DNA from 4 places in the Mesorhizobium sp. CNPSo 4688 genome. Region 3 is predicted to be linked to each of the others. Evidence: predicted binding sites of a transcription regulator. Region 3 holds the regulator's gene; each other region holds the start of a gene.
The links. Region 3 encodes PhoB, which activates phosphate uptake and scavenging genes when phosphate is short. Its sites were predicted from a motif close to TGTCATNNANCTGTCAT; they were not measured.
Positions count from the first base shown of each region.

Region 1 (3,207 bases), on a different contig from region 3:
CGGATCGAGCATCTCGGTGAAGTAGCGGCTGATCGACATCGTGCCGCCACCCATGTCGACATGCTCGTCGAGCTGCGGCAGCTTGAACCCCTCATGAGTGAAATAGTTGATCGCCCAGCCCGGCTTGAGTGCGAACTGCAGCATGCCGGCAAGGTTGAGCTTGAAGGGAATGGCAAAGCCGGTGCGCTTGTCGCGCTCGCGATTGCCGCCGGTGATGCTGTCGACGGTCAGCATCATCACCTCGACGCCGACTGCCTTGGCCCGCTGCATCATCGCCCGGTTGAGGCCGCGATCCCTGTGGAAATAGAACTGGTAGACCTGCGGACTGCTGCTGATCTTGCGCGCTTCCTCGAGGCTGACGGTGCCAAGCGAGGACACGCCGAACATGGTGCCGAATTTGGCCGAAGCCTTGGCCACCGCGCGCTCGCCCTGATGATGGAACAGCCGCTGCAAGGCGGTCGGCGAGCAATAGACGGGCATGGCCAGTTTCTGGCCCATCACCGTCACCGACATGTCTATCTCGCTGACACCGCGCAACACATTGGGAACGAGGTCGCAGCGCTCGAAACTCTCGGTATTGCGGCGATAGGTGACCTCGTCGTCCGCCGCGCCGTCAATGTAGTTGAAGATCGGCCCCGGCAGCCGCTGCTGCGCCATGCGCCGGAAATCGGAAAAGTTGTGACAGTCGCGTAGCCGCATCATCGATTTCCAAATGCCATGGCGCAAGAAGCTCGCTGCGTCGAATATCAATCCGATGCCGCCATGCCAACGGGTGAATTGCCAAACTGCCGCTTGGCCACAGCCATGAACGAAAAAGGGACGCCGCTGGCGCCCCTTGCTGTCGAAAACCGACTGTTGGGAATAGCTTACATACCGAGGTCGGAACGCAGCTCGGCCTTGGCCACGTCGTACTCGGCCTTGAAGTCGTCGCGGTTGAGCAGGACGGCGGCGATAACGCTACCGGAAATCTTGCCCATCTCGACGTCGGACGGATAGTGGATGCCGCCGACCACACGGTTGTGGGCGTATTCGGCCGCACGCGCCATGATCTCTGCGCGCCTTTCCGGAACCATGTCGGCAAGGATGATGCCCATCATGGTGCCGACCGTGGCATGACCCGAAGGCCAGGAACCGGAGCTCGACAGCTTGACCGCCGGCTTGACGAGGTCGCTGAGTTGGTGCGGACGCGGCCGCTTCCAGACATCTTTGGCCGGATCGACGACGGCGCCTTCGGTGGCCACGACGCGATCGAAGAAGGCTGAGAATTTCGGCAGCTTTTCCTTGTTGAAGTTCGGCCCCATGACATTGGTGAAGCGCCAGACGTCTTCCTCGGCGTCGGCAATGGCGCTGGCCTCCATTTCGGGCGTGCGTGTCACCTGCAGCGTCAGCACCGCGCCGAGCTCGGCCTTGGTCTCAGCCGAGTCGTTGGCCGGCGGCGGCGGCAGGATCATCGTCAGGTCGACATCCCTGTTGGTGATGAAGGGCTTTGCGTCTTCGGCCTGGGCGGCCGAGCCGACGACGAGCAGCAGCAGTCCTGCCGCGAGCGATGCGTATCTTTTCATGGGTGCGATCCTTTGATGAGGGCAGCACAGGATCGTCAGATGCGGTGACCGCTATGTGACAAGCCGCCTCCGGAAAAGCAAAAGGGCGCCTCTCGGCGCCCTTTTTTTAATACGTGGCTGGCAGCGCTTAATGCGCCACGCCTTCCCACACCTTGCGCTTGGTCAGAAAGACCAGGGCGCCGAACAGAGCCAGGAACACAAGCACGCGGAAGCCGGTCTTCTTGCGGTCCTCCAGATGCGGCTCGGCAGCCCACATCAGGAAGGCCGAGACGTCGCGCGAATACTGGTCGACCGTCTGCGGCGAACCGTCATCATAGGTGACCTGGCCGTCGGACAGCGGCTTCGGCATCTTCAGCGACACGCCGGACATGAAGTATGGATTGTAGTGGGTACCTTCGGGGATCACCATGCCGGCCGGCGGCGTCTCGTCGTAGCCGGTCAGCAGCGAATGGATGTAGTCCGGGCCGCCCTGAGCATACTGGGTGAAGATGTCGAAGACGAAGCGCGGGAAGCCGCGCTCGACACCGCGTGCCTTGGCCAGCAGCGACATGTCGGGCGGGGCTGCGCCACCGTTGGAGGCGGCAGCCGCCTCCTCATTGGCGAACGGCGCCGGGAAATGGTCCGACGGCTTACCCGGCCGGTCGAACATGTCGCCGGCATCGTTGGGACCGTCATGGATGGTGTATTCGGCGGCAAAGGATTTCACCTGCGCTTCCGAATAGCCGAGGCCTTCCAGCGTGCGGAACGCCACCAGGTTCATCGAATGGCAGGCCGAGCAGACTTCCTTGTAGACCTTCAGGCCGCGCTGCAACTGCGCCTTGTCGTAGGTGCCGAACGGACCGGCGAAACTCCAGTCCATTTCCTTCGGCTCGTCGATCGGGAAATGCGTCGGTGCCGCCGCGTTATGCGCCTCTTCAGCGGCCATCGCCACGCTGCCGACCGCTCCGATGCCGCCGGCCAACAGGCCGAGCAGGGCAAGCGAGGTGAGAATCTTTTTCATACCAAATCCCCTTAGATTCTCGCTCAGCCCTTGGTTTCCGGCGCGGCGTTCGCACCTGCCGGATGTCCCCCACCGGCACCCTTGTTCTTCTCCAGCACCGCCTCGGTGATCGAATTCGGCAGCCTGCGCGGCGTCTCGATCAGGCCGAGCACCGGCAGGATGACGAGGAAGAAGGCAAAGTAAAACAGCGTCGCCATCTGCGCCATGAACACGAAGCTGCCTTCAGCCGGCTGCGAGCCCAGCCAACCGAGCAGGACGGCGTCGGCTGCGAAGAGCCAGAAGAACAGCTTATACCAAGGGCGGTAGACCGCCGAGCGCACCTTGGAGGTGTCGAGCCACGGCACCAGAAACAGCATGACGATGGCGCCGAACATGCACAGCACGCCGCCGAGCTTGGAGTTGATCGGCCCGATGTTGAAGGTGATGGCGCGCAGGATCGCGTAGAACGGCAGGAAGTACCACTCCGGCACGATGTGGGCCGGCGTCTTCAGCGGGTTGGCGACCGTGTAATTGTCCGGATGGCCGAGGAAGTTCGGCAGGTAGAAGACGAAATAGGCGAAGAAGAACAGGAACACGATCATGCCGAATGCGTCCTTGATGGTCGCATAGGGCGTGAAGGCGACGGTGTCGGTCTTCGACTTGACC
Region 1 covers NZ_JBWLUY010000007.1:285,459-288,665, forward strand. The annotation lists gene AC04SH_RS15470 (alpha-hydroxy acid oxidase) at 1-699, opposite strand, end outside; gene AC04SH_RS15475 (acid phosphatase) at 867-1,562, opposite strand; gene AC04SH_RS15480 (cytochrome c1) at 1,690-2,562, opposite strand; gene AC04SH_RS15485 (cytochrome b) at 2,586-3,207, opposite strand, start outside.
Region 1: a site for PhoB is predicted at 1,607-1,623, ahead of AC04SH_RS15475 (acid phosphatase). Genes of this name have one in related genera too.

Region 2 (3,207 bases), on a different contig from region 3:
GACGACGCTGAGCATGAGAGCGAATTCTTCGCCCAGCGGCGTGCCAAGCGCGTCACCATCGGCCACGACACCTGGCTCGGCCACGGCTCGACCATCCTGCCCGGCATCACCGTCGGGGACGGCGCCGCGGTCGGCGCCGGTGCGGTGGTGTCTAAAGATGTCGCGCCCTACACCATCGTCGGCGGCGTGCCGGCAAAGCCGATCCGCGAGCGCTTCGACCGCCGCACGGCGGAGCGCTACCAGGCACTCGCCTGGTGGGATTGGGACCATGCCAGGCTGCGCGCCGCGCTCGACGATTTTCGCGAGCTAGAGGCTGAGGCGTTCCTGGAAAAATACGGCGGTTAGCGCCGACCCCTCGCGCGTTTTCGCCGGTGTTCAGGAAATGCGCCAATGCTAATATACAGGATGTTTGAGGGTTTCATGCAGCCTTTGCGAAGGGACGTTTCCGCACCTCCGGCCTCTGGCGTGAAGCCCGGAATCGTGACAGCCTTCGTCGTTCTGATCTTTTTCGGCATCCTTGCCGCGATCTGGCTTTGATCCATCCCACACGGGTTCTTGACCGTGCCGACCATTCGTCCCGCCACGCCGGCCGACGCAGATGCGATCTGGTCCATTCTCGAACCCGTCCTGCAGGCCGGCGAAACTTATGCGCTGCCCCGCGACTGGAACCGCGACCAAGCGCTGGGCTACTGGTTTTCCGATGGGCACGATGTGTTCGTCGCGGAGGAAGCCGGCGACGTGATTGGCTGCTACTATCTCCACGCCAACCAGCGCAGCGGCGGCGCGCATGTCGCCAATTGCGGCTACGTCACGTCGGCGGCATCGAGCGGCCGAGGCGTCGCCACGGCGATGTGCCTGCATTCGTTGCAGCAGGCTGCCGAGCGCGGCTTCCGCGCCATGCAGTTCAACTTCGTCATCAGCAGCAACGAGCGTGCGGTGAAGCTGTGGCGTCGGCTGGGCTTCGAAATTGTCGGAACGATACCGCAAGCATTCGACCATCCGCGGCTGGGATATGTCGACGCTTTCGTGATGCACCGCATGCTGTAGTAGAGGTGTGCGGGTTTCATACCCTTGACACATGACTCGGACAGGACGCCATCTCCCCAAGGAGATCGCTCATGCTCGCCACAGTCAAACCCTCGCTTGCCGGATTCTTCGAAGGCACCAATCCGGCGCCGCCGGTGCATCTCGGCACCCGTTACGACACATCGGGCAACTTCCTCCTCGAACCCGGCAACACGGTGGTCAGCCACCTCGTCCAAGGCTCTCCTTCCGAAGCCGTGGTCATCGAGGTACGCGAGCGCATGCGCGCCATGCCGGATGCCGACCGGCTCGCCTTCACGCCCATCTCCAGCCTGCACATGACGCTGTTCCAGGGCATAATCGAATATCGCCGCCGCCTGCCTTACTGGCCGCAGGACGTGCCGCTCGACACCAGCATCGACGCCATGACCAGCCTCTATCTGGAGCGCTTGAAGGGCTTCCGGAGCCGCGGCCCATTCAAGGTCGAGGTGATCGAAGTCGTGCCGACCGGGCTCACCGTTGCCGGCGCAACGGAGGAGGACCGGCGCGTCATGAGCGCCTGGCGCGACGCGCTGTCAGTACCGTTCGGCTACCGCCACCCCGATCACGACACTTACGCCTTCCACATCACGTTTGCCTACCCGATCCAGCGCCTCGCCGACGACAGGGCCACCGCTTGGCAGGACTTCTTCGACGACAGTCTCGCCGAGTTCGCCCGCAAGGCGCCGATGATCGAGTTGCAGCCGCCGGCCTTCTGCAACTTCAAGGACATGAACCATTTCGAGGAGTTGCTGGTGCTTGGCTGACCAGCGGCAGCACCACCGGCGCACGGGTCTGTGGGCGGTAACAAAACTGACATCAATCCGACACCGCAGGTTCATGCGGCTGCGCTAGCGAGGGTTAACAGACCTTCAAACTGCGACCGGACTGAAAGTTAAGCCATGTCAGCAACGCTCGAAATCCGCGGCGTGTCCCGCCGATTTGGCAAGAACACCGCCGTCAGCGCCATCGACCTGTCGATCCCGCAGGGCCAGATGGTCGGCATCATCGGTCGCTCCGGCGCCGGCAAGTCCACCCTTCTTCGCATGATCAACCGTCTCATCGACCCCAGCCAGGGGTCGATTTTTTTTGACGGCGCTGAGGTTTCCCGGCTGCGCGGCTCGCCGCTCAGGCGCTGGCAGCGCGATTGCGCCATGATCTTCCAGCAGTTCAACCTTGTGCCGCGCCTTGACGTCCTGACCAACGTTCTGCTCGGCCGGCTCAATCACCGCTCGACCGTCTCCAACCTGCTGGGCATGTTTACCCGCGCCGAATGCGCCGAGGCGGTCGCAGCGCTCGAGCGCCTCGACATCGCCCGCACCGCACTTCAGCCCGCCGGCACGCTGTCCGGCGGCCAGCAGCAGCGTGTCGCCGTTGCCCGCGCCATGATGCAGCAACCGAAGGTGCTGCTCGCCGACGAGCCGATCGCTTCGCTCGACCCGCTCAACGCCAAGGTGGTGATGGACTCGTTGCAGGACATAAATCTGCGCGAAGGCATCACCGTCGTCACCAATCTGCACACGCTGGACACGGCGCGGGCCTATTGCAACCGCATCATCGGCATGGCCGCCGGCAAGGTCGTGTTCGACGGCGCGCCGGAAGAGCTCAACCGCGAAGCGGTGCGCCAGGTCTATGGCGCCGACAGCAATGGCGCTGAAATCTCCGAGGCCATCACCTCGACCAGCATCGCCTACAAGCAAAAGATCGAAGCATCCGCCAGCCCGCTCGAGCCGGCATTCCCCGGGTACTGATCCATGATCCCGAAAAGTGGATACCGGTTTTCGGAAAAGATCATGGACAAGAACTGAGCGACTGGGATCGACCGCCCGCGTCAAGGGCACCTGCAAAAATCAAGAACGCTGCCGGCGCGGGGCCGGAACTTACAGGAGAGATAAAATGTTCAGGAAGATGGTATTCAGCGCCGTATCGGTGCTCGCCATGGCAACCAGCATGGCCCACGCGGCCGACCTCAAGGAATTCCGCGTCGGCATCCTCGGCGGCGAAAACGAAACCGACCGTCTGCGCAACTACCAGTGCCTGGCCGACCATCTGAAGACCGAATTCGGCTTCGAAAAAGTGTCGCTGTTCCCGGCCGCCGACTATGACGGCGTCATCCAGGGCCTGCTCGGCGGCACGCTCGACTTC
Region 2 covers NZ_JBWLUY010000019.1:42,895-46,101, forward strand. The annotation lists gene AC04SH_RS28430 (DapH/DapD/GlmU-related protein) at 1-345, shown strand, start outside; gene AC04SH_RS28435 (GNAT family N-acetyltransferase) at 556-1,047, shown strand; gene AC04SH_RS28440 (DUF1868 domain-containing protein) at 1,119-1,829, shown strand; gene phnC (phosphonate ABC transporter ATP-binding protein) at 1,965-2,813, shown strand; gene phnD (phosphonate ABC transporter substrate-binding protein) at 2,959-3,207, shown strand, end outside.
Region 2: a site for PhoB is predicted at 1,877-1,893, ahead of phnC (phosphonate ABC transporter ATP-binding protein). Genes of this name have one in related genera too.

Region 3 (3,207 bases):
GCGCGATGGTGATTTCGGCCGTGCGCCGGGCAGGCCAACCGTCGAGGACCGAGATTGCGGCGACCACCGGTCTCAGCCACTCGACCATATCGGCGATCTCGTCTGATCTGATTCAAGAAGGCATCCTGGCCGAGAGCAAGCCTGGCGAGACCGGTGCGCTGAAACGCGGCCGGCCCCAGGTTGGCCTTGCGCTCAACCCGGAAGCCGCCGCGGTGATGACCGTGGTGCTGTCGCTGAATTTCCTTTCCGTCACCGTCATCGACTATGCCGGCCAGGTGGTCGCCGAGGAGCAGCGCCGGCTGGATACGCTGACTATGCCGCGCGACGAGCTGATCGGCGAATGCACGGCAATCGTGCGGCGGCGGCTCGAGGATCCCGACCTCGATGTTCAGAGCATTGCCCGCATTGCCATGGGCATCCAGGGCATCACCGATTCGCAGGCGCGCGCCATGCTGTGGTCGCCGATCACGCCGCTGACCGACATTGCCTTCGCCGACATACTGGAAGCGGAGTTCGGTATTCCGGCCACCATGGAAAACGATTGCAACATGATGGCAGTGGCGCTGCAATGGCGCCAGCCTGAGCGCTACCGCGACAATTTCATCGCTATCCTGCTCTCGCACGGCATCGGCATGGGGCTGGTGCTGAAGGGCGAATTGTTCACCGGCACCCATTCCTCGGGCGGCGAGTTCGGCCACATGATCCACCGGCCCGGCGGCGCGCTGTGCCGTTGCGGGCGGCGCGGCTGCGTCGAGGCCTATGCCGGCAACTACGCCATCTGGCGCAGCGCCAAAATGATGAGCGAGGATGCCGAACCGGTCGATGTCGGCGACGCCGACATGCGGGCGCTCGCCACACGTGCCCGCGAGACCGATGGCCCCGAGCGCGAAGCCTACCGCAAGGCCGGCGAGGCGCTTGGCTTCGGCCTCGGCAGCCTGTTCGCGCTGATCGATCCAGCACCTGTCGCCATGGTCGGAGTCAGCGCCGCCGCGTTCGATCTGATCGAACCGGCATTGCGCGAGGCGATTGCCCAGACCGCCGGCGGCCAGCACTCGAAATCGATTTCCTTCGACACCGAGCCCAACGAACTGCCGCTGATCCGCGAAGGCTGCGCCATGCGCGCGCTCGGCTTCGTCGACCAGGAGATTTTCGCACCGGGCATTCAGGCGAAAGCGGGCAAGCATGTCGCCTGAAAGGCCGGCAACAGTGCGGCGTGCCTAATCTTCCCGGATAGCGTAGCCGGCGCCGCGAATGGTGCGGATCACATCCGGCATGCGGCCATTGTTGACCGCCTTGCGCAGGCGCCCGACATGCACGTCGACGGTGCGCTCGTCGATATAGATCGTCTCGCCCCAGACATTGTCGAGCAGCTGGCTGCGCGAGAACACGCGGCCGGGATGGCGCATCATGAATTCGAGCAGGCGGAACTCGGTCGGTCCGAGCCTGATTTCGCTCTTCTTGCGGTAAACGCGGTGCGATTCACGATCGAGCACGATGTCGCCGACCTTGAGCACGCTGGACAGCACTTCCGGCTTTGCGCGGCGCAGCAGCGCTTTCACGCGCGCCATGAATTCCGGCGTGGAAAACGGCTTGACCAGATAGTCGTCGGCGCCGGTGGACAGGCCACGCACACGGTCGCTCTCCTCGCCGCGCGCGGTCAGCATGATGATTGGCAGCCGTTCGGTCTCGGGCCGCATGCGCAGCCGGCGACAGAGCTCGATGCCGGACACCGCCGGCACCATCCAGTCGAGCACCAGCAGATCGGGAACGTTTTCCTGCAGCCGGATTTCGGCCTCGTCGCCGCGCGTCACCACCTCGACCTGGTAGCCTTCGGATTCGAGGTTGTAGCGGAGAAGCACGCCCAGCGGCTCCTCGTCCTCCACGACCATGATGCGTGGCGCGATCATCAGCAGTTCACCCTTGTCAGGCCGAAGTGGCCATCGCCGTCTCGTCCTGCTTCGGGCGATTGGCGGGCAATTGCTGGCCGGTCAGCACATAATACGCATTTTCAGCGATGTTGGTGACATGATCACCGATGCGCTCCAGATTCTTGGCGCAGAACAGAAGATGCGTGCAGGCAGTGATGTTGCGCGGGTCTTCCATCATATAGGTCAAGAGTTCACGAAACACCGACGTGTATTTGACGTCGATGCGCTCGTCCTCATTCCTGAGCTTTGCCAGCGCAGCCGCATCCGCGGCGGCATATTCCTCGACCACCCCTTGCACCTGGATCAGCACCAGCTGCGCCATTGCATCGATGGAATGCGAGAGGTCGCGCGGCGTGACGCTGAGGCCGACGGTGCCGACGCGCTTGGCGATGTTCTTGGCAAGGTCGCCGATGCGCTCGAGGTCGCCGGCCATACGGATCGAGCCCACCACGGCGCGCAGATCGTTGGCCACCGGCTGGCGCTTGGCGATGAGCGTGATGGCGCGATCGTCGAGTTCCCGCTGGCGCGCGTCCATGATGGCATCGTCGGACACGACACGTTGCGCCAGCGCATTGTCGGAATTGAGCAACGCTTTGGTCGAGCCGCTGACCATCGACCCGGCCAGATCGCCCATGTCGCGGATCAGCTTGCTGATCTGGCCCAACTCTTCATCGAAGGAGGCGACGGTATGTTCACCCATGATCGTGGTCCTCGTGCCTGAAAATTCAACCGCTGGACGGCTCAGCCGAAGCGGCCGGTAATGTAGTCCTGGGTGCGCTTGTCGTCGGGATTGGTGAACATCTTGTCGGTGGCGCCCTCCTCGACCAGGTAGCCGAGGTGGAACATCGCCGTGCGCTGCGACACGCGCGCTGCCTGCTGCATCGAGTGGGTGACGATGACGATGGTGTAGTTCTGGCGCAGTTCGTCGATAAGTTCCTCGACGCGTGCGGTGGCGATCGGATCGAGCGCCGAGCAGGGCTCGTCCATCAGGATCACTTCCGGCGACACCGCGATGGCGCGCGCGATGCACAGGCGCTGCTGCTGGCCGCCGGACAGGCCGGTGCCCGGCTCCTGCAGGCGGTCCTTGACCTCGTTCCAGATCGCCGCCTTCTTCAGGCTGGACTCGACGATCTGGTCCATGTCGGACTTGCGCTTGGCCAGCCCATGGATGCGCGGGCCGTAGGCAACGTTCTCGTAGATCGACTTCGGGAACGGATTGGGCTTCTGGAACACCATGCCGACGCGAGCCCTGAGTTCGACGACGTCGATGTTCTTGTCA
Region 3 covers NZ_JBWLUY010000010.1:211,771-214,977, forward strand. The annotation lists gene AC04SH_RS20780 (ROK family protein) at 1-1,193, shown strand, start outside; gene phoB (phosphate regulon transcriptional regulator PhoB) at 1,218-1,907, opposite strand; gene phoU (phosphate signaling complex protein PhoU) at 1,924-2,628, opposite strand; gene pstB (phosphate ABC transporter ATP-binding protein PstB) at 2,670-3,207, opposite strand, start outside.

Region 4 (3,207 bases), on a different contig from region 3:
CTCCCTGGCCTGCCATGAACGCCATCGACCTGCTCGACTATGCTGGCGTCGCCGTCTTTGCGGCGACCGGGGCGCTGGCGGCTTCGCGCAAGCAGCTCGACATTATCGGCTTCCTGTTCCTGGCCAGCGTCACCGGCATCGGCGGTGGCACACTGCGCGACGTCATCCTCAACCTGCCCGTCTTTTGGGTCAGCAACTCAGGCTATGTGCTGATCTGCGCGGCGGTTGCGGTGCTGGTCTTCTTCTTCGCCCATCGCGTCGACTCGCGCTGGAAATGGCTGCTCTGGCTCGACGCCATCGGATTGGCGGCCTTTTCCGTGATGGGCGCGGCCAAGGGACTGGCTATCACCGGTTCCCCGGTCGTCGCCGTCATTATGGGCGTGCTGACCGCCACATTCGGCGGCATTCTGCGCGATCTGCTGGCCGGCGAGCCGTCGGTGCTGCTGAGGCCCGAAATCTACGTCAGCGCGGCGCTGGCGGGTGCAGGCCTTTATACGCTGGGCGATCTTGCCGGACTGCCGCCGCTCGCCTCGGACCTTGCCGGCTTTGTCGCGGCTTTCCTGGTGCGTGGCGGCGCGCTCAAATTCGGCTGGACGTTTCCGTCCTACAAGAGCCGGCCGGGACGGCGGCCGGAGGATATTCCGTGAAAAGAGGGAATAGCGAATAGGGAGTAGCGAGTAGCGAGTAGGGTGGCAGTCCGCAGGTTGGCGGCATAGCTCTCGCTATTCGCTATTCGCTCAGCGTCAAGCGGCAAACCGTTGCGCTTCGCCGCCATAATAGTTGACGTAGCGGGCGCCGATTTCCTTGACCGGCATCACCACGAACACATCGACGGTGGAGAATTCGCGGTCGATGACGCAGCCCTCGCCGATGCGGGCGCCGACGCGCAGATAGCCCTTGACCAGCGGCGGCATGGCCGCGATCGCCGCCTTGGCGTTTACCGCCTCGATCGGCATCAGGTCCATCGAGCAATAGCGCCCGGACACAGCCCGCACATCCCAGGCTGAGTTGGTGCGGCAGTGATGGGCAAGATAGGTAAGCGCCTCGGCATGCGCCGCCGGCACCGTGCCGTGGAACGACGCACAGCCGGTCATCACACCGATCTCATAGTGCTTGATATAGGCCCAGATGCCTTGCCACAGCGCCTCGATGGTGCGCTTGGAGCGGTATTCCTTAAGAACGCAGGAGCGGCCGAGCTCAAGGAAGCGCTGTCCGGGATGACGGGCAATCAGCTTTGTCAGCTCGAACTCGCCTTCGGAATAGAAGCCGCCGGCGGTCGCTGCGATTTCTTGCCGCAGCAGCCGATAAGTGCCGACGATGCGGCGATGCTCGGGTCCGGAAATCGAGGTGTCCAGCACCAGCAGATGGTCGCAGAGCGGGTCGAAACGGTCGGCGTCGCGCCGATCCTGTGCCTGGAACAGGTCCTTCCTGGCGCCAAGCTCGTCATAAAATACCCGGTAGCGCACTTCCTGCGCGGCAGCGATCTCGGCTTCGTTGCGGGCAAGCCGCACTTCGAGATTGCCGATCCGGCCCAGCGGTGCGCCTGTTGCGACGGCACCGGCGTTACGCGCGGCGAGCAAAGCACCGCCTGCGTTGGGCCGAGTGTCACATTCCGGCATAACTGTATGCACGAGTGATTCTCCTTCGAGCCATCCCTCTTGGCACGGGGATACGGTGTAGGTGCAACAGGATTGTGACAGTACCGTGATACGGCGCAGCGGGCAATACTTCGTCGGCTGGCGAAAACCCTCAACCGGCTACCTTACGTGACAGCATAGAGCACGTTGGAGCGGCCTCAGGCGGCCACCTGGCCTTCGACGGCATGGACCAGCGCGTCGGGGTCCAGCGGCTTGGTGACGAAGCCGCTGGCGCCATGGGCAAGCACTGTGTGGCGGGTCTTTTCCTGGCTGTCGGCCGAAAGCACCATGATCGGAACCGGCGGCACGGCCATTTCTTCCTCGTGGCGGCGGATGGCCGCGATTGCGTCCAGCCCGTCCATGACCGGCATGTGCAGATCCATCAGCACCACGTCGAAACGGTGTTTCAGCCCGGCTTCGGTGATTGCCTCGACCGCGGCCTTGCCGTTGCCGACGACTTTGACCCGATGCCCTGCCTTCAAGAGGGTGGCGCGGGCCAGCATGGCGTTGATGTCGTTGTCTTCGGCAATCAGCACCGACAGGCCTTGATGGCGCGCGCCAGCGGCGCGAAGCGACGCCGCGCCGCTTTTTTCCGGGTTCTTGGGCAGGGGTAAAGCAGGAGCATGGCTGGTCAACAACACGCGCAGCAGCGTTTCGCCGCGCACCGGCCTTGCCAGGAAGGTGGCGTAGCCGCTGGCGCGGAATTCGCCAAGCATGCCGCGGTCGGTCGGCGCGATCAGCGTGATCGCCTCGCAATCGTCAAAGCCGCTCTGGCGCAGGCGCTTGAGCAGCCTGCCATCGCTATCTTCCATGGCGGCGTCGATCAACAGCGCGTCGCAATGTTCGGCGAAAGGCGTCGCCTGGGACGCGGTCGCGGCAACATCGACGGCGCCGCCATGGGCGCGGATGGCACGGGCGATAGCATCGGCCTCTACAGCGTTCTTCGACACGATGACGGCGCGCCGGCCGGCGAGGATATTCTGCCGGTTCTGCGGCGCTTCGGTGGCTCCTGTGGCCGGGAGTTCGAAGACGAATTCCGATCCCTCGCCAAGCCGGCTCGACACTGAAATGGCGCCGCCCATGGCGGTCACCAGGCGCCTCGATATGGCAAGGCCGAGGCCGGCGCCGCCATGGGTGCGGGTCGAGGTGCCGTCGGACTGTTCGAACTCCTCGAAGATGCGCTCCATATCCTCTTCGCGCAGGCCAGGGCCGGTGTCGGCGACGGTGAAGCAGATGCGGTCGCTGGTCTCGGTGCGGGCCCGTGCAACGGAAACCAGCACGCCGCCGGCGTCGGTGAACTTGATCGCGTTTCCGATGAGGTTGAGCAGCACTTGCCTCACTCTTCCCGGATCAGCCATGATCATCTGCGGCACGTCGGGCTCGACATGACAGCCGAGGCCGATGTTCTTGGCGAAGGCTTTCGCCGCCATCAGTTCGATGATGTTGTCGGCGATCTCGCGCAAAGATGTCGGCTGCGGCTCCGGGTCGAAGCGGCCGGCCTCGATCTTGGAATAATCGAGCAGGTCCTCGATGAGCGCCAAAAGCGCGCTGGCCGAGGTCGAGACGGCGC
Region 4 covers NZ_JBWLUY010000008.1:20,048-23,254, forward strand. The annotation lists gene AC04SH_RS16075 (trimeric intracellular cation channel family protein) at 15-647, shown strand; gene olsB (l-ornithine N(alpha)-acyltransferase) at 744-1,619, opposite strand; gene AC04SH_RS16085 (response regulator) at 1,796-3,207, opposite strand, start outside.
Region 4: a site for PhoB is predicted at 1,683-1,699, ahead of olsB (l-ornithine N(alpha)-acyltransferase). Genes of this name have one in related genera too.